4 regions of the Atlantibacter sp. genome follow, and region 2 is predicted to be linked to each of the others. Evidence: predicted binding sites of a transcription regulator. Region 2 holds the regulator's gene; each other region holds the start of a gene.
The links. The regulator LexA, encoded in region 2, represses DNA repair genes until DNA is damaged. The targets are predictions, from matches to a motif close to TNCTGTATGTACATACAGNA.
Positions count from the first base shown of each region.

Region 1: metR (HTH-type transcriptional regulator MetR) is a predicted target of LexA. The motif match lies at 2,626-2,645, and genes of this name have one in related genera.
Region 3: sbmC (DNA gyrase inhibitor SbmC) is a predicted target of LexA. The motif match lies at 2,976-2,995, and genes of this name have one in related genera.
Region 4: umuD (translesion error-prone DNA polymerase V autoproteolytic subunit) is a predicted target of LexA. The motif match lies at 2,697-2,716, and genes of this name have one in related genera.

Region 1 covers NZ_DAMBQK010000022.1:19,932-24,785, reverse strand. The annotation lists gene yigL (sugar/pyridoxal phosphate phosphatase YigL) at 1-732, shown strand, start outside; gene RT120_RS17200 (carboxylate/amino acid/amine transporter) at 854-1,753, shown strand; gene metR (HTH-type transcriptional regulator MetR) at 1,641-2,594, opposite strand; gene metE (5-methyltetrahydropteroyltriglutamate--homocysteine S-methyltransferase) at 2,712-4,854, shown strand, end outside.
Region 2 covers NZ_DAMBQK010000008.1:34,420-39,273, reverse strand. The annotation lists gene zur (zinc uptake transcriptional repressor Zur) at 1-132, shown strand, start outside; gene RT120_RS09565 (CsbD family protein) at 205-414, opposite strand; gene dinF (MATE family efflux transporter DinF) at 638-1,972, opposite strand; gene lexA (transcriptional repressor LexA) at 2,046-2,654, opposite strand; gene RT120_RS09550 (diacylglycerol kinase) at 2,763-3,131, opposite strand; gene plsB (glycerol-3-phosphate 1-O-acyltransferase PlsB) at 3,264-4,854, shown strand, end outside.
Region 3 covers NZ_DAMBQK010000005.1:134,045-138,898, reverse strand. The annotation lists gene cbiB (adenosylcobinamide-phosphate synthase CbiB) at 1-648, opposite strand, end outside; gene RT120_RS07210 (DUF496 family protein) at 788-1,120, opposite strand; gene RT120_RS07205 (FUSC family protein) at 1,285-2,343, opposite strand; gene sbmC (DNA gyrase inhibitor SbmC) at 2,481-2,954, opposite strand; gene dacD (serine-type D-Ala-D-Ala carboxypeptidase DacD) at 3,102-4,265, opposite strand; gene sbcB (exodeoxyribonuclease I) at 4,480-4,854, shown strand, end outside.
Region 4 covers NZ_DAMBQK010000002.1:203,140-207,993, forward strand. The annotation lists gene RT120_RS03200 (arylamine N-acetyltransferase) at 1-531, shown strand, start outside; gene RT120_RS03205 (Cof-type HAD-IIB family hydrolase) at 632-1,441, shown strand; gene RT120_RS03210 (hypothetical protein) at 1,442-1,804, opposite strand; gene RT120_RS03215 (LuxR C-terminal-related transcriptional regulator) at 1,824-2,192, opposite strand; gene RT120_RS03220 (hypothetical protein) at 2,246-2,539, shown strand; gene umuD (translesion error-prone DNA polymerase V autoproteolytic subunit) at 2,736-3,161, shown strand; gene RT120_RS03230 (hypothetical protein) at 3,241-3,642, opposite strand; gene RT120_RS03235 (glutamine amidotransferase) at 4,008-4,772, opposite strand.

The DNA of each region.
Region 1 (4,854 bases), on a different contig from region 2:
GAGACGCTGAAACTGCTGACGGCTCGCGGCATTAACTTTGTATTTGCGACGGGGCGTCACCATGTGGACGTGGCCCAAATCCGCGACAACCTTGAGATCAAGGCCTACATGATCACCTCAAACGGTGCGCGGGTGCATGATACCGACGGCAAGCTGGTGTTCAGCCATAACCTGGATCGCGATATCGCCGCCGATCTGTTTGGCGTGGTGCATACCAACCCGGATATCGTGACCAACGTTTACCGTAATGACGACTGGTTTATGAACCGCCACCGCCCGGACGAAATGAAGTATTTCCGCGAAGCCGTCTTTAAATACACCCTGTTTGAGCCGGGCGTGCTGGAGCCGGAAGGCATCAGCAAAGTGTTCTTCACCTGTGACGATCATAAGAAATTACTGCCGCTGGAGCAGGCGATTAATGCGCGCTGGGGCGACAGGGTTAACGTCAGTTTCTCTACCTTAACCTGCCTGGAGGTCATGGCGGGCGGCGTTTCCAAAGGCCATGCGCTGGAGGCGGTATCTAAAGCGATCGGCTATTCCCTGAAAGAGTGCATCGCGTTTGGCGACGGGATGAACGATGCCGAGATGCTGTCGATGGCAGGCAAAGGCTGCATTATGGCTAACGCACACCAGCGCTTGAAAGATCTGCTGCCGACGCTGGAAGTGATTGGCACTAACGCCGACAATGCGGTCCCGCACTATCTGCGCCGTTTATTCCTTAACGAAGCCTAAGCGACACGGTGACGAGTGGTTTATATTTAACCACTCGTCAACTAAATACCCAAGCTCATATCGTTCACTCTCGCTACAATGCGGTTTTATGCTGGAAACGGGTATTCCCGGGGAAAACATTGTGCCGCTACTCATTATCACCACTATTCTGTGGGCGTTTTCTTTTAGCCTGATTGGCGAATACCTTGCCGGGCATGTCGACAGCTATTTTTCCGTGCTGATGCGCGTTGGGCTGGCGGCGCTGGTGTTTTTGCCGTTCCTGCGTTTTAAAGGCCTGAAGCCGAAAGTTATCGCGCTATATATGCTGGTGGGCGCGCTTCAACTGGGCGTGATGTACCTGTTCAGCTTCCGCGCTTATCTTTACCTGACGGTTTCCGAGTTTTTGCTGTTTACCGTTCTGACGCCACTGTATATCACGCTGATTTACGACCTGCTCAGCCGTCGCCCATTGCGCTGGGGCTACGCGTTTAGCGCGCTGCTGGCGGTGATTGGCGCGGCGATTATTCGTTACGACCAGCTCAGCGAGCATTTCTGGTTTGGGCTGCTGCTGGTGCAACTGGCGAACATCAGCTTTGCTATCGGCATGGTTGGCTACAAGCGGCTGATGGAAGTGCATCCGATGCCGCAGCACAACGCGTTCTCGTGGTTTTATCTCGGCGCGTTTGTGGTGGCGGGCGTGGCCTGGCTGGCGTTAGGCAATCCAAACAAACTGCCTGGCACCACGCTGCAATGGAGTGTGCTGGTTTGGCTGGGCGTTGTGGCGTCCGGGCTGGGTTACTTTATGTGGAACTACGGGGCAACCCAGGTGGATGCCGGTACGTTAGGGATCATGAACAACGTGCATGTCCCGGCGGGGCTACTGGTTAACCTCGCCATCTGGCAAGAGCAACCCCACTGGCCGAGTTTTATTATTGGTGGGTCGGTGATAATGGCTTCGCTGTGGGTCCATCGACGCTGGGTCGCGCCGCGCTCTTCACAAACGGCAGATGATCGCATGCGTGGTTCCGCGCAGAGCGAATAAACGCATCGATAACCGGCTGACGCTGCTCGCCATCGCGCACAGCGGCGTACAGCCGGCTCCATAATCCTTCACCCAGGGTTTTGGTCACAACCAGGCCCTGGCGTTCAAAACTCTCCACTACCCAGTGCGGCAGCGCAGCGATACCCATCCGCGCCGACACCATCTGAATCAACAGCAGCGTGTTATCAACGCTTTTCAGCGACGGGCTGACGCCAGCAGGCTCCAGAAAATGACGCCACACGTCCAGGCGCTGGCGCTGTACCGGGTAAATCAGCAGCGTTTCACCGGAGAAGTCTTCTGGTGTGATGCGCGGTTTGCTGGCCAGCGGATGATCGGTCGCCAGCACCAGGCGCACTTCAAAATCAAACATCGGCGAATAGTGCAGACCGCTGCGCGGCAGAATATCGGACGTTAATACCACGTCCAGCTCGCTCTGCTGAAGCGCAGGTTGCGGGTCGAACGTGACGCCCGATTTGAAATCCATTTCTACCTGCGGCCACTGCTTGCGGAAATTCTCCAGCGCCGGGGTCAGCCACTGAATACAACTGTGGCACTCAATCGCAATCCGCAACTGGGACTGCTGCGGTTCATTGCAATCCTGTAACGCCCGGCTGATTTGCGGCAGCACCTGAGTCGCCAGTTGCAGCAGGATCTCACCCTGCGGGGTAAAGCGCAGCGGCTGGCTTTTACGAACGAATAGCTTAAACCCGAGGCGCTGCTCCAGATCGCTGAACTGATGAGAGAGAGCAGACTGCGTCTGATGCAGCGTGGCGGCCGCAGCGGCGAGTGAACCGCAGTTCTGCAGGGCCAGCAGGGTCTTAAGGTGTTTAATTTCGATCATGAAAGTCCTTCACTTTGCCATGAGGAATTTGCGCTTGAGGAATATACAGTAACTGCTGATTATGGATGTGTAAACATCTGGACGGCTAAATACCAAGAATTCCCTAAGAGGCAGACAATGACAATCTACAATCACACCCTCGGTTTCCCTCGCGTTGGCCTGCGTCGCGAATTGAAAAAAGCGCAAGAAAGTTACTGGGCGGGCAACAGTACCCGTGAAGAATTACTGGTGGTGGGCCGCGAGCTGCGTGCCCGCCACTGGGATCAGCAAAAAGCGGCAGGTGTGGACCTGCTGCCGGTGGGCGATTTCGCCTGGTACGATCATGTTCTGACGACCAGCCTGCTGCTGGGCAACGTGCCGGCGCGCCACCAGAATAAAGACGGCTCCGTGGATATCGATACTCTGTTCCGCATTGGCCGTGGCCGCGCGCCAACCGGTGAACCGGCAGCGGCAGCAGAAATGACCAAATGGTTTAACACTAACTATCACTACATGGTGCCGGAGTTTGTTAAAGGCCAGCAGTTCAAACTGACCTGGACTCAGCTACTGGATGAAGTGGACGAAGCGCTGGCGCTGGGCCACCACATTAAACCGGTACTGCTGGGGCCGATCACCTATCTGTGGTTGGGCAAAGTGAAAGGCGAACAGTTTGATCGCCTGTCGCTGCTCAATGACATCCTGCCGGTTTATCAGCAGGTGCTGGCGGAACTGGCAAAACGCGGCATCGAGTGGGTACAGATTGACGAACCGGCGCTGGTGCTGGAACTCCCGCAAGCGTGGCTGGATGCCTACAAACCGGCTTATGACGCGTTGCAGGGCAATAGCAAACTGCTGCTGACCACCTACTTTGAAGGCGTCACGCCGAATCTGGATACCATCACCGCACTGCCGGTGCAGGGCCTGCACGTTGATTTAGTGCACGGCAAAGACGACGTAGCAGAACTGCATCAGCGGTTGCCGTCCGAGTGGCTGCTGTCTGCGGGTGTGATTAACGGTCGTAACGTCTGGCGTGCCGATCTGACGGAAAAATATGGGCAGATTAAAGACATCGTCGGTAAACGCGCCGTATGGGTGGCATCCTCCTGCTCCCTGCTGCACAGCCCAATCGATCTGAGCGTGGAAACCCGTCTGGATGCGGAAGTAAAAAGCTGGTTCGCCTTCGCCCTGCAAAAATGTGAAGAGCTGGCGCTACTGCGCGACGCCCTGAAAACCGGCGATACGGCTAAAATTGCCGAATGGAGCGCCCCGATTCAGGCGCGTCGCCACTCTGCCCGTGTACACAACCCGGCGGTGGGCGAGCGTCTGGCGGCGATTACCGCGCAGGATAGCCAGCGTGCCAGCGCCTATCCGGTACGTGCCGAAGCACAGCGTGCGCGGTTTAATCTTCCGGCATGGCCGACCACCACTATCGGTTCATTCCCGCAAACCACCGAGATCCGCGGCCTGCGCCTGGACTTCAAAAAAGGCAATCTGGACGCCAGCAACTATCGCACCGGTATTGCCGAACACATCAAGCAGGCAATTGTTGAGCAGGAGCGCCTCGGCCTGGACGTGCTGGTTCACGGTGAAGCGGAACGTAACGACATGGTGGAATACTTTGGCGAGCACCTCGACGGCTTCGTGTTTACCCAAAACGGATGGGTACAGAGCTATGGTTCACGCTGCGTGAAGCCGCCGGTGGTGATTGGTGATATCAGCCGTCCTGAGCCGATTACCGTGGAGTGGGCGAAGTACGCGCAGTCCCTGACCGACAAGCCGGTTAAAGGCATGTTGACTGGCCCGGTGACGATCCTTTGCTGGTCGTTCCCGCGTGAAGACGTCAGCCGCGAAACCATCGCTAAGCAGATTGCGCTGGCGCTGCGCGATGAAGTGGCCGACCTGGAAGCCGCCGGGATTGGCATTATCCAGATTGACGAACCGGCACTGCGTGAAGGGCTGCCGCTGCGTCGCGCCGACTGGCAGGCCTATCTGGCGTGGGGCGTTGAAGCGTTCCGCCTGAACGCCGCCGTGGTACGCGATGATACCCAGATCCACACCCATATGTGTTACTGCGAGTTCAATGACATCATGGATTCCATTGCCGCGCTGGATGCAGATGTGATCACTATCGAAACCTCACGGTCGGATATGGAACTGTTGGAATCCTTTGAAGAGTTCGAATACCCGAATGAAATCGGCCCGGGCGTGTACGATATCCACTCGCCAAACGTACCGGACGTGGAATGGATTGAGGCTTTACTGCAAAAAGCGGCGCAGCGTA
Region 2 (4,854 bases):
GGCTTTACGCTGCGGCATAATGTCATTGAAGCGCACGGGCTTTGCTCAGGCTGCAAAGAGGTAGAATCGTGCCGTCACCCGGAACACTGTGGTCACGACCATTCAGTTCAGGTAAAAAAACGCGGTAAGTGAAGGCGTTAATGGTACATCCTTGTACCTGGGCAGGGTAGCCATGAGGGTGGCTAAGCAGAAAAACGACGGGGATTACCAGCGGTAATCGTTACGGGTTTCCCAGTCTTTTACTTCGTTCTCTGCCTGATCTTTCTCGTATCCATAACGTTCCTGGATTTTCCCTACGAGTTGATCGCGTTTACCTTCGATAACGGTCATATCGTCGTCAGTGAGTTTACCCCACTGCTCTTTCATTTTACCTTTGAACTGTTTCCAGTTACCGCCGACTTCGTCTTTATTCATGATGTAGTCCTCATCGTTCGGTTATAAACGCTAAATGTTTATCGTCCGTGTTTAACAGTTATTATCTGCTGGACGTGATAATGAGTTTAGTCGACCATTCCGACTCGTTTGAAACATTCAGAATCTTTAACCAAGCGCGAAAGATAAAAATCGGCATTAATGATACAAAAATTTTATATATCAAGCAGATAGCCAGAAATTAAATGAGAGTCAGCAGATGTAACTAACCATGACCCGTCTCGTTGAACCAGCTATTGCGCTGCCAGTGGCGCCGCCAGATGAGCCATAACGACAGCCCGCGCAATGCCAGAAATACCGCTACCGCCAGCCATAGCCCGTGATTACCCAGCCAGGGCAAAGCGATTAATGTCACGCCGAAACCCGCAGCCGCCACGGTCATACTGTTACGCATTTCCGCGCCACGGGTAGCGCCGATAAACATGCCGTCCAGCAGATAACACCACACGCCAACCAGCGGCAGCACCACCTGCCAGCCGAGGTAACGATCCGCTTGTTGTTGTAAAACCGGCAGCGAGGTCAGCATCGCAACAATATGCTCGCCCCACAGCGCATAAACCGTAGCGAACATCAGCGCCACCAGGCCCGCCTGGCGGCAGGCGGCATGCCAGACTTTGATCAGTTGGTTGCTGTTACCTGCGCCGTAAGCCTGCCCGGAATGGGCTTCCACCGCATAGGCGAAACCATCCAGTGCGTAGGCGGTGAACGTCAGCAGCGTCATCAGGACGGCATTCACCGCCACCACATCGCTCCCCATCCGCGCACCTAAAATTGTGACGCTGGCGAAACAGATTTGCAGCAGCAGCGAACGCAGCATGATGTCGCGATTGAGCGCCAGTAAACGCCAGATATCGCCGCGCCAGGCAGAGAGCAGCATTGCCGGATTGATGCCCCGCAGTGTCATGACATGCCAGGCCATCAGCAATCCGACGATCAGCGTGATGTATTCCGCCGCCACCGTTGCCAGCGCAGCGCCCTGCACGTTCATATCCAGCCCCACCACCAGCCACAGGTCGAGTGCGATATTCAGCACATTGCCAACAACCAGCAGGATCACTGGCGCTCGCGCGTACTGCACCCCCAATAACCAGCCTAACAGCACCAGGTTCGCCAGCGTCGCAGGCGCGCTTAGCCAGCGGATTTCCAGAAAGCGCCGCGCCTGATGTAATACTTCTTCGCTGCCGCCTACGATATGCAACGCCAGGTTAATCAGCGGGGTCTGTAACAGCATAATCGCCACCCCGGCCAGCACCGCCAGCAGTAGCGGTTGCACCAGGGCTCGCGCCATCGCCTGCGGGTTTTTTGCACCAAATGCCTGGGCGGTTAAGCCTGTAGTGCTCATTCTCAGAAACAGCAGCAGCATAAACAGAAAGCTGGTGGCGGTTGCGCCAATGGCGACACCGGCTAAATAAACCGGGCTATCGAGATGGCCGATAACGGCGGTATCCACCAGGCCGAGCAGCGGCACGGTAATATTGGAGAAGATCATGGGTAGCGCCAGGCGCCACAATGCTTTATCAGCAGACGTGAAAAATGGCATGACGCAATCCGTAGCGGTAGGGGATTCTATACCGTAACGCGGCGCGCTACGGCTTCAAATCAGGCAGCAGAGCTTACAGCCACTCGCCGTTGCGGATCACGCCGACGGCAAGCCCTTCAATAGAAAAGGCCTGCTGACGCAGGTCAACAACGATTGGGGAGAATTCGCTGTTTTCCGGCAGTAACTGCACCGTGTTGCCCTGTTTATTCAGACGCTTAACGGTCACTTCGTCATCAATGCGCGCGACCACCACCTGCCCGTTACGCACATCCTGAGTTTTATGCACCGCGAGCAAATCGCCGTCCATAATCCCGATATCTTTCATCGACATACCGCTAACGCGCAGCAGGAAATCCGCGCTGGGCTTAAACAAGCCGGGATCGACCTGGTAATGGCCTTCGATATGCTGCTGAGCTAACAGCGGTTCGCCCGCGGCAACGCGCCCAACCAGCGGCAGCCCCTCTTCCTCTTCCACCAGTAAACGCAGACCGCGCGACGCGCCAGAAACGATTTCAATTACCCCTTTACGCGCCAGGGCTTTTAAATGTTCTTCTGCAGCGTTAGGAGAACGAAAGCCCAGACGCTGTGCAATCTCCGCACGAGTGGGAGGCATGCCGGTTTGGCTGATGTGATCCCGAATGAGATCAAACACCTCTTGCTGTCTGGCCGTTAAACTTTTCATTCCGCCCCCTGGGTGCATATACAGTAATGCTGTGAGTATATACAGCTAACGGTGATTTTGAAACCACAAAATGAGCAAATATCCGCATGTTAGCGACATCTGGAAGAGTTATCGCAAATTTGACCAGAGCAATATGCCCCAGGTCATCAGCGCCAGTAAAATAGCAAACAGTACCGCCGCCGAGCCCATATCTTTGGCGCGCCCGGAAAGTTCATGAAATTCCGGGCCGATGCGATCGACCACCGCTTCGAGGGCGCTATTAAGGATCTCAACAATCATCACCAGAATGACGGAGCCAATCAGCAACACCCGGGTAATCGGATCGACATCCAGCCAGCAGGCGATAGCAATGGCGACAATCGCCGCGACGCCCTCCTGGCGAAACGCCGCTTCGTTCTTCCAGGCGGCGCAAATGCCTTTCCAGGAGTAACCTGCTGCTTTAATTATTCGTATCAACCCGGTGGTGTTATTCGCCATGAAAGGAAACCTTTTTAAAAAACGCGCATCAATAGCATTAAGCAACGAAACGTAAGCACCACAGAAATTCCCGCTTGTTTCTGATATTCTTGCGGTGCAATTGCATTATTAACCAGAGGCTTTACATCGTTTATGTCCGGCTGGCCACGAATTTACTACAAATTACTTAATTTACCATTACGCGTACTGGTAAAAAGCAAATCCATTCCGGCGGATCCGTGCGCCGAACTGGGGCTCGATACCTCGCGCCCGATTATGTACGTTCTTCCGTACAACTCGAAGGCGGACTTGCTGACGCTGCGCCAACAATGTCTGGCACACGATTTGCCCGACCCGCTGGAGCCTCTCGAAATTGACGGCACTCTGCTGCCGCGCCATGTGTTTATTCACGGCGGGCCGCGGGTATTCACCTATTACACGCCGAAAGAGGAGTCGATTAAGCTGTTCCACGACTATCTCGATCTGCATCGCAGCAATCCGCAACTTGATGTGCAGATGGTGCCGGTATCGGTGATGTTCGGGCGCGCGCCGGGCCGTGAAAAAGGCGAAGTAAACCCGCCGCTGCGGATGCTGAACGGCTTGCAGAAATTTTTTGCCGTTTCCTGGTTAGGGCGCGACAGCTTTGTACGCTTTTCGCCCTCGCTGTCACTGCGCCGCATGGCGGATGAACACGGCACCGATAAAACCATTGCCCAGAAGCTGGCGCGAGTGGCGCGTATGCACTTCGCCCGCCAGCGCCTGGCCGCCGTCGGGCCGCGTTTACCGGCGCGTCAGGACCTGTTTAATAAGCTGCTGGCCTCTAAAGCCATTGCCCGCGCGGTAGAAGACGAAGCGCGCAGCAAAAAAATCTCCCATGAAAAAGCCCAGCAAAATGCCGTGGCGTTGATGGAAGAGATTGCGGCGAACTTCTCTTACGAAACCATTCGTCTGATGGACCGCATTCTGGGCTTTACCTGGAACCGCCTCTATCAGGGCATTAATGTGCACAACGCCGAGCGGGTGCGCCAACTGGCGCATGACGGTCACGAACTGGTGTACGTTCCCTGCCACCGCAGCCATATGGACTATATGCTGCTGTCCTATGTGCTGTATCACCAGGGCCTTGTGCCGCCGCACATCGCTGCGGGTATCAACCTGAACTTCTGGCCAGCAGGCCCGATGTTCCGCCGCCTGGGCGCGTTCTTTATTCGTCGTACGTTCAAGGGCAACAAACTTTACTCCACGGTGTTCCGCGAGTATCTGGGCGAACTGTTCAGCCGCGGCTATTCGGTGGAGTATTTTGTTGAAGGGGGCCGTTCCCGTACCGGTCGCCTGCTGGACCCGAAAACCGGCACCCTGTCGATGACCATCCAGGCGATGCTGCGCGGCGGCACCCGCCCTATCACGCTGGTTCCTATCTACATCGGCTATGAACACGTGATGGAAGTGGGTACTTACGCCAAAGAGCTGCGTGGCGCGACCAAAGAGAAAGAGAACTTCGCGAAGATGGTTAGCGGGCTGAGCAAGCTGCGCAACCTGGGCCAGGGCTACGTAAACTTCGGCGAACCGATGCCGTTGATGACGTACCTGAACCAGCACGTGCCCGAATGGCGTGACTCCATCGACCCGATTGAAGCGATCCGCCCTGCCTGGCTGACGCCGACGGTGAATGCCATCGCGGCCGACCTGATGGTGCGCATCAACAACGCGGGCGCGGCTAACGCCATGAACTTATGCTGTACGG
Region 3 (4,854 bases), on a different contig from region 2:
CAGCAGCCAGCTTAAACGCGCCGGAATAAAATTGGCGATGTCGTCGATACGCGCCGAGACCATACCAATCGCCCGGTACTTTTGGTGTTTATAACCCACCATCGAGTCGAGGGTGTTGACCGCTTTATAGGCCAATGCGAGTGGCGCGCCGCCGAGCAGCAGAAAAAACAGCGGCGCAATCACGCCATCAACGCTGTTTTCAGCCACGGTTTCCACCACCGCACGGGTGATTTGCGGCGGTTGAAGCTGGGACGTATCGCGCCCGACAATCCAGGAGAGTTTTTCGCGGCTCTGCATTAAATCGCCTGCCCGCAGTGGTTTTTCAACCTCGCGCGCGGCATCGCCAAGACAGCGCCCGGCCAGCAGGGTGTAGATCATCCAGATTTCTACCGCCACGCCGAGCCATGCGTGCAGCCTGTAGGCCAGCGCCAGAATGCCCCACGACAGCGCCCATGTGGCACCCACAACGATGATCCACAGCAGCGCGCCGCCCAGCATCAGGGCGCGATCGCTGCGAGAGACGCGGCGAATGGCGCGTTGCACAAAATTAATAACATTGCCGATTACGCGGATGGGATGCGGCCAGTGTTGCGGATCGCCAAGCCAACAATCGAGCAGCCAGGCTGCCCACCAGATGAAAAGGGTCATCAGGATTTCCCGTCGCGCCAATGATAAGTAAGTAAAAGAAGTTGGGTTTCAGTTAACCGGAGCCGTGGGATCGGCCCGGGTTGACTTAAGCAGAATGAAAAACGGCGGCATGAATAATCAGTGCCGCCGTCTTGTTAAATCATTCTTTAATTTCAGGTGCTTTCAGCTCGCCCATCACTTTGAGCTTTTTGGAGATCTCGCGACGTTCTTTAGACAGTTCGGCGTTTTTGATGATGTAGTCATCCACGCGGTCTTCGTAGTCGGTTTTCATGCTGGCGATGATGCCCTGAATGGCTTCAATACTCATGCCTGGCTTGATGTAATCGCTCAGGTTGTCGAGCAGCAGCACGCGTTTCTGGTTGTCACGGATCTTCTTCTCTACATCCTGAATTTCGCGTTGCAGTTTGTTTTTACGACGGAACAAACGTACGAACTCCAGAACGTCCTGGAATGAAGGTTTGCCATTTTCCATATTTACACCCCTGATAATTGAGACTCTGATTCGTTCACAAGCCGCTGCGTCAAACATAACCGGCAACGGCTGCGCATGACAACGGTTAATACCCTACCCTAATAATACGCTGAATTCCTGCTGAATCGAAACCAGCAATATATCCACGCTGTTTCGTATGGTTTTTATTTACGCAATGCCCGGCAGATCAAGTGCGATAACAGCGCTAACTGGCGCGCCAGTTCCAGGCTTAACCAGACATAACCGTGAATTGAGGTTTCATGCAGTGCGTTGCCCTCATCCTGGCGCATTATCTCGCGTAATTCGCCGACAATTTCCGCCAGCCTGGCGTTATTGGCGGCGACCGGCGACGGATTGCCTTCATACAGGGCTTTCGACAGCGCCGCCAGGGTGTTGTGGGTCATCTGCTGAGTTTCGCGCAGGGTATGGGCGTTGATCATTACAAAATGGCTTTCGCGCGTCGCCCAGTGGGCGTTGAGCTGGAGTTCAAGCGTACAAACCAAATTGCGGCTGACGGTCTGGATCGCTTCAAACACCGATTTCTGAATGTGGGTTTCTTTGCTGGCAGGGACAATCAGCGCGCGCATTTTCACCACGTCGCTCAGCATGGCGTGTAGCGACTTATCAAGCCGGGGACGCTCCACCAGGTTTGGCGAAAACCCTGCCTGGGAGAGCCGGGTAAACGTATGCGCGAACGTCGCCATCTGGATGCGCCAGTGGATAAACGCGCGCTGGGGATAGATGCTGGTAAACAGCATTGCCAGCAGTGACCCTAAAATCACGTCGCCGCTGCGCCACAGGGCGATTTGCAGATCCCCCGCCGGGGCACCCACCACGACAGAAAGCGTAATGCCGATAAGCAGCGCCTGATAGGGCCGTTTCCCGAGAGTGAGATAACCGCAGATAAACATCGCCAGCGCACACCACAGCAGCATAATCGGCAGGGAAATCAGCTCCAGCTTCAGGGCGATTAACCCCACCGATGCGCCAAAAATCGTCCCGCCGATGCGTTCAAAGGCACGCGGCACCACGTTGCCCCAAAACGAGATCGGACCCATCACCACCACGAGCGTAATCAGCGGCCAGGTGCCTTCCGGCACATTCAGCAGGCGGACCAGTAAAAAAGTCAACGTAAAGGCCAGCGCGATGCGTACGCCGTGCACCAGGCGGTAATGACGATAGAGCCGGATTTCGAAAGGGCTTAATGATTTATCAGGACGCACACCGGCTCTCCGCATGAAAAAAACCGCATTGTACCGGGATTTCGCCGCCTGGCATCAACACATCGGGGTAAACGCGCCGTTATTGTGGCCAATAACGGCGGCGTAAAGCCCGGCCTGCAAGGCAAGGCCGGGGTTGATTATTCGTGTTTAGGTTCAACCGGAACGAACATGTTGATGTCCCAGTAGCCGTCTTTCGCCCCATCGTTGAGGTAGATTTCAAAACAGGGTTTGGGGGCAATCTGGTATTTCACATCTTCAAGCAGGCTATTGAAAAACAGCCGCCAGGGCGTTTCAAAATCGTGATGTTCAACACGCGCCTGGGCTACGGCGTATTGCCCGCCCGCCACTTCGGTTGCCATAACGCCTTCACTGTTGGCGGGGATAGCGAAATTTTCAGGCACGGTTACCGCAGTATCGCAGCGCAGTTTCTCTGCGGGCACGCTATCCGGGTTATCGTAATAAACGGCAATCCACTCCAGCGGCTGAATCTTATTGCTGTCCACCCACATCACCAGTTGCTCAAAACCCTGTGGGACGGTTTTATCCCAGGGGCCAACTAAATGAAACCCGGCGATGCGACGAGTTTCTGCGTGTTGAATCTGATAATCCATGATCGTTCCTCGCTGTGAAATAACTGTATATGCAAACAGTATTATACGTTCTGTACTGGCGCTCTAAAGCATAGATTGCTTAATTTGTGAGCGCACTCTCGTAAAAGACTGTTTCGGAGAACGACGGGGTAAGCCCCTGTTAAACCATTAAAGTTTATGGTGCAGGTAATCACTAAAGCGCGAGAATATGCCGCCTTTTTCAACCGCCTTAAGCGTCACCAGCGGCCAGTGGGCCACCAGCTTATCGCGGTCATACAGTTCGATTTCGCCCACCCGCTGTTGCGCCGCCAGCGGTGCTTCAAGCTCCGGCTTATCCAGTACGTATTTGGCTTTGATATTCGCCACTTCGGATTTGGGCAGACTGAGCCAGAAATCACGATCGGTGCCCACGTCGACGTTTTCGACATCGCCGTACCAGATACGCTCGGTGCCGACTTTTTTGCCTTTATGCAGGATCTGCACGGTATCGAACTGGTTTTGCCCCCAGTGCAGTAGCTTACGCGCCTGTTCTTCCCGCGCTTTCGGGCTATCCGCGCCCATCACCACGGCAATTAACCGCCGCTGCCCGTCCACGCTGGAGGCGATCAGGTTAAACCCGGCACCGGAGGTGTGCCCGGTTTTCAGGCCGTCCACGCTCAGGCTTTTGTCCCACAGCAGGCCGTTACGGTTTTGCTGGGTGATGCCGTTCCAGGTGAGGCTGCGCTCGCTGTACATATGGTAAAAAGCCGGTTCACCGTGGATGATGGCGCGCGACAGCACCGCCAGGTCATACGCGGAGCTGTGCTGGCCCGGCGCGTCAAGGCCGTGGACGGTTTCGAAGTGGGTGTCGCGCAGGTTAAGCCGGTGGGCGTAGTCGTTCATCATTTTGACAAACGGCGCTTCGCCGCCCGCGATGTAATCCGCCAGCGCCACGCAAGCGTCGTTGCCGGAATCAACAATCAATCCCCGGCTCAGATCGTGGACCGTGACGCGATCCCCGGCTTTTAAAAACATCAGCGACGAACCGGCAAAAACCGGGTTGCCGTAGGCCGACGCGTCCGCGCCCACGGTAACCACATCATCAGGCGTGATGCGGTGGCTGTCGATGGCGCGATCCACCACATAGCCGGTCATCAGTTTGGTAAGGCTTGCCGGGTTGCGCTGCTGATGCTCATTGCCTGCCGTTAAAATCTGACCGGTAGTGTAATCCATCAGTACCCATGCCCCCGCCTGAACCTGAGGGGGAACGGGCGTGACAGCAAAAGTGGGTGCTGCACTGGCGTTAGCACCAAGAAAAGCGAGCAAAGAAGCGGCAATCAGGCGGGTTTTCAACAGCATATCCTCGTTTGTGTTTTTTTGTCCGCGCCTGTTTTACGGAACTTCGTATGTAAACGCATTCATTAATTGCAAAGAAATATGACAGACAACACATTTCTCGGAGTAATACGTATCCGGTAGCGTGAAAAACCACCGTGATTTTCTTCTGAATGGACGGCCAATCGTTTACCATAAACGCCAGTTTTTGACCCCTTCAGGATGGTGACCGGTGACTGATTCCACAGCACAGCCGACTTTTCTTTTCCACGACTATGAAACCTTCGGTACCCGCCCGGCACTGGATCGACCCGCGCAGTTCGCCGCGATACGTACCGATATGGATTTCAATATTATCGGCGAACCTGAGGTGTTTTATTGCAAACCCGCCGATGACTATCTGCCGCAGCCGGAAGCGGTGCTGATTACCGGCATCACGCCCCAGATCGCGGCGGCGCGCGGCACCAGCGAAGCCGAATTTGCTAAGCGCATCCATGATTTATTCACCGTGCCGAATACCTGCGTGGTGGGTTACAACAATGTGCGTTTTGATGATGAAGTGACGCGCAATATTTTTTACCGCAACTTTTACGATCCGTACGCCTGG
Region 4 (4,854 bases), on a different contig from region 2:
GAGATGCCGCCGCGCACCCATCGGCTATCGCTGATTACCCTGGATGACAAACAGTGGCTGGCGGACGTGGGATTCGGCGGCCAGACGCTGTCGACGCCGATTGAGTTTGTGCCCGATACCGTGCAGAACACGCCTCACGGCAGCTACCGGCTGCTCCAAAGTGATGACGATTACTGTCTGGAAACGCGTAATGACGAGGGCTGGCAGGCGCTGTACCGCTTTGACCTGGCGCACCAGTATCCGGCAGATTATTTAATGGCGAATCACTTTGTCTCCCGCTGGCCTGACTCCCATTTCCGGCATCATTTACTGCTGGCGCTGATGCGCCCCGACGGCGGTAAAATCACCGTTCTCAACCGGCGCGTTACCCGGCGTATGCCCGGATTGCCTGCCGTCACGGAAGCGTTGCCGAATGCCGATGCGCTGTATGATTGCCTGGTGGAGGAGTGCGGGCTGAATGTCTCGCACCCGGTACACGGCATCCGCCGCGATGCGTTGCGGGCAGTGATGGCGCGGCTGGAGTCGGCATGAATTCATTTGCGATAAGTATGAATTCGCCCAATGCATATGGTTCTTCGATTAAAGGGTGTTAGCATGTCGCCCTTAAGTTGTACTGATTTAATGAGGTTGTATGAAGATTAAACTCATCGCAGTGGATATGGATGGCACCTTTCTCAACGAGAAAAAGGATTACGATCGAGAAAGGTTTCACAAGCAGTACCACGCGCTGAAGGAGAAGGGCATTAAATTTGTGGTGGCCAGCGGCAACCAGTATTACCAGCTCATTTCATTCTTCCCGGAGATTTGTCACGACATCTCTTTCGTTGCGGAAAACGGCGCGCTGGTTTATGACCAGGGGCAACGCGTCCACCACGGGGAACTGACCACGGCTCAGTTCCATAAAGTGGTGGATGAACTCGGTGAATTCGAGGGTATTAACTTCGTGGTGTGCGGGCTGGAAAGCGCGTATTACCGCGCCGGCGCGCCGCAGGCGTTTATCGATTTGATGTCGAAACACTATCACCGCCTGAAACCGGTGGACGATCTGTACGCCATCGACGATGTGATCTTTAAATTCTCACTCAATCTGCACGACGACGCGATCCCGGCGCTGGTGGACAGCCTGCACCATTCGCTGGACGGCATCGTTAAACCGGTGACCAGCGGTTTTGGTTTTGTCGATTTGATTATTCCCGGCTCACACAAGGCCAGCGGATTGCAGCGCCTGATGGCGCGCTGGAATATCGCCCCCGGCGAATGCGTGGCGGTGGGCGACAGCGGCAACGACATTGAGATGCTGCAACTGGCGGGTTACTCCTTTGCGATGGACAACGCCGCGCCGGAAGTGAAAAAGATCGCCAAATACGCCACGGGCTCGCTGAACCACAGCGGCGCACTTGATGTGATTGACGCGGTACTGGAACAGCGGTTGCCCGCCTGATTATTCACACAGCGCGTGGTGGTAAAGGATGCTATTGCGTGAGGCGATATAGTCCTCTACCGCCAGCCAGCCGCAGGTTTCCCTGTAAAAATCGAGCAGTTGCAACAGCATTTTTTGCCGGAGTTTATCGATAAACACATCGCTATTCTGATGCGCCAGGTTCTGCTCAATATAGCTAATGGCCGCCAGAAAGGTCTGCTTTAAATCCCGGTAATGCTGACGCTGGCAGGCCGGGACGTCATGTTCGCCGAGCGTGGCGAAAAACGCTGAATAAGCGGCGGTAGGGCTGGTATCGCCGCGCTGAAGATATAACGCTAAAAAGCACTGCTGTAACGCTTTCTCAATATATTCTGGCGTAGACATAATCCCACTCAGTTTAAGGCTATTTCATATAGCAAAAGGTGTTGTACAGACCAATCAAATTATTGACCTTGAATTTTTCATAAATGCTTCGACGATGGCAGCTCACTGTTTTCTGAGATAAATTCAGATAGCGAGAAATCTCTTTGTTGTTTTTCCCCGAGACAATATAAGGCAGCACCACTTCTTCTTTGCGCGTCAGGTTCGACGCTTTTTCGATGCGATACCAGGCCGTGTTTTTAATAATGGTTTTATGCTGGGTGCAGCCATGTAATTCTCTTAATACCTGCTCCAGTTTTCTCAGAGAGTCGGTGCAGTTAAGCGCATAATCTGCAACGGTATTAATCAGTATGTTTTCGATAGTATTGGAAAAACGCGCTTCACGGGTCATCAAAATTTAAAACCGATAAAACCCGTCAGGATATCTGGCAATTCCCGGTAGGGGTGCGTCTGAACAAAACCTGGGCGATGGACTCTGGCTGGGCGCTGAGCACCGATGCGGATATGTCGGTGGTGTTTGCCGCAGGGGATACTGACGTGACCAGTAAAGTCAGGACGACGGGTATCCCGGCTTCAGACAGCATCTCGGCTGACGTGATGGATAAAACCGCGTTCGAAGGCAAGCTGAGCGTGAAAATGCAAAAAGGCAATATGACCTGGGGCGTGGGCTATAGCCTGGACGCGTCCAGCCACAACACTGGCCAGCAGGTCGGGATTTCTTACCGCTACACGTTCTGATCCCTTAACCCCGGCCGCCTGCCTGTGCAGGCGGCTTTTTTTATCCCCGTGTCACGCTGTCACGTTTTGAATCGGTTAAAAAATAAAATCCTCAATTTGTTCAATGACCTGCGACGAAGCGGCCAAAATGGCGTTGTCGGTTCCGCAAAAACAATAATACTGTACATAAATACAGTGATGTTGGGTCTAACAAAAAATGAACAGATTAATCTCTTTAAGCGAAGCGACTCGCCCCGAATTTTTACCGCTCTTTCTGGAGTACGTGCCGTGCGGCTTCCCGTCTCCCGCGCAGGATTACGTAGAAACGCGTATCGATATTGCGTCGTTATGCATTCAACACCCCAGCGCGACCTATTTCCTTAAGGCCTCCGGGGATTCGATGACAGGAGAGGGCATCTCCGATGGGGATTTGCTGGTGGTGGACAGCGCGTTAACCCCGCAGCACGGCGATGTGGTGGTCGCCGCTGTGGACGGGGATTTTACCGTAAAGCTGCTGCGCCTGCGCCCGGTACCGCAGTTGGTGCCGACCAATCCGGCTTATCAGCCGATTACCTTTACCGATGATTCACAGCTGCAAATCTTTGGCGTGGTGAGTTGGGTATTAAAGAAAAAGAGGGGGTAAGATCCTGGTGGATAAATGGTTATCCTGAAGAGTAACGCTTCTTTTATTCTTTAAAACCCTGTCAGCAACGCCATGTATTTTATCTTTGAAAGCCGGGCGTTGCTGCAAAATAGCTCTCCAAAAGAGAACGATTGAGCCAGACGGTTTCCTTCCATAAATTTTCTTGTTCGATAATGGCGAAAGCCGCCTGCTTATTTATAATTTCATAACAAACTGGCGTTAATGTTTTAAAACGAATGGTGGACGGAGGGAGATATATATTCAGATTGATGATTATTGGTGCGTAGAGGAAACAGTTAATGCCTTCAGGCTGAGCGACAGCGATATGGCCCGAGTGTATTATTATACAGTATTCATCTGAGCATCCGTGCTGCGGTATAGTAACCCACTGGTTTCTATCCACCTGTATCATAGCGTTATGCGTTGATATGTAATGAATGATCTTTCGGATGCATTCCTTTGTTTCGATAGATTTTTCCATTTAGCCTATCCTGCGGTAGATAACGCGTTTGCGTTTTTTATGATAAAATAGGGGTTTGAGAAAACACTGGCTTTTATTTCAGTGCGAGCGGTTTTAAATGATTTATTGCCTATAAAATAGGCTGTTGCTTTCCAGGTTGCAATAACTTTTTTACGTGCTGAAATTTAATATTTTAATTACCCGCGTTGTTTTTGTGGTGTGTGTGATTTAATTCACCCAGCAACATGAAAGTGCTTTTTCTTTATAGTGAAACTTGGCGGGCGTTAATAATCCTTGCGCCGCCCGCCTGTAGGGTGGTTTTTTTAGCACCTGCCATGTAACGAGGTCTGTAACGGGATAGAGTAAGAGGTAATGCTATTCTTTGCTCAATAATGCAAAAAAGTAGGTTCGTCGAAAATATCCTGGCTCGGGTGGCCGCACATCTGCTGAATAAAAAAACGCAGCACGTTTCGGGCTTCCGGGGCATCGCGGACTTCACTGAGCATCGCATCAATATCGCGGCCTTCGCTGCGCAGCACCTCCGCACGGAACTGCATTAGCGCCGTTGAAATCACGGGCGTAAATTCCGGGTGGAACTGTGTGGATACCGCGTTCGGTCCATAGCGCACAATCTGGTGCGGGTCATGGCTGGACCATGCCAGCGCAGAGGCACCCGGCGGTAGTTCGACCACGGTCTGCATATGCGTTAAGTGCGCGGTAAAAGTCTGCGGAAACGTATTGAGTAGCGGGTCCTTTTTGGCTTCCGGCGTCAGGGTGATTTGCTGGTTGCCCGCTTCACGGCCCTGGGGATGGTAGTCAACGCGTCCCCCGAGGGCATACGCCATAAGCTGGTGACCGTAGCAGACGCCGAACAGCGGCATATGGATACGCATGGCTTCGCGGATCCACTCTGCCATAGCTTCACTCCACGGCAGGCGCTCCGTCACCATCGCCCAGGAGCCAGTGATGATCGCCATCCTGCGCGGGTCGGGTTCCGGCAGCGGCTCGCCCTCAAACACGCGGATCACTTCGACTGCGCCAACGGGCACCTGCAACGCATGGCAAAACCACACCGGGACATCATCGTGTACTGCGCGCATTTCCTCCGGGGGCGTACCCACCTGAAGAATGATGATTGGACTCACTTGCATCAATAAAACTCCACGTAATAAACATCAATACGTAACGCCTGAGATAACTTTGCGCTCTTTAGTACAAAAAATCATCAGAAAT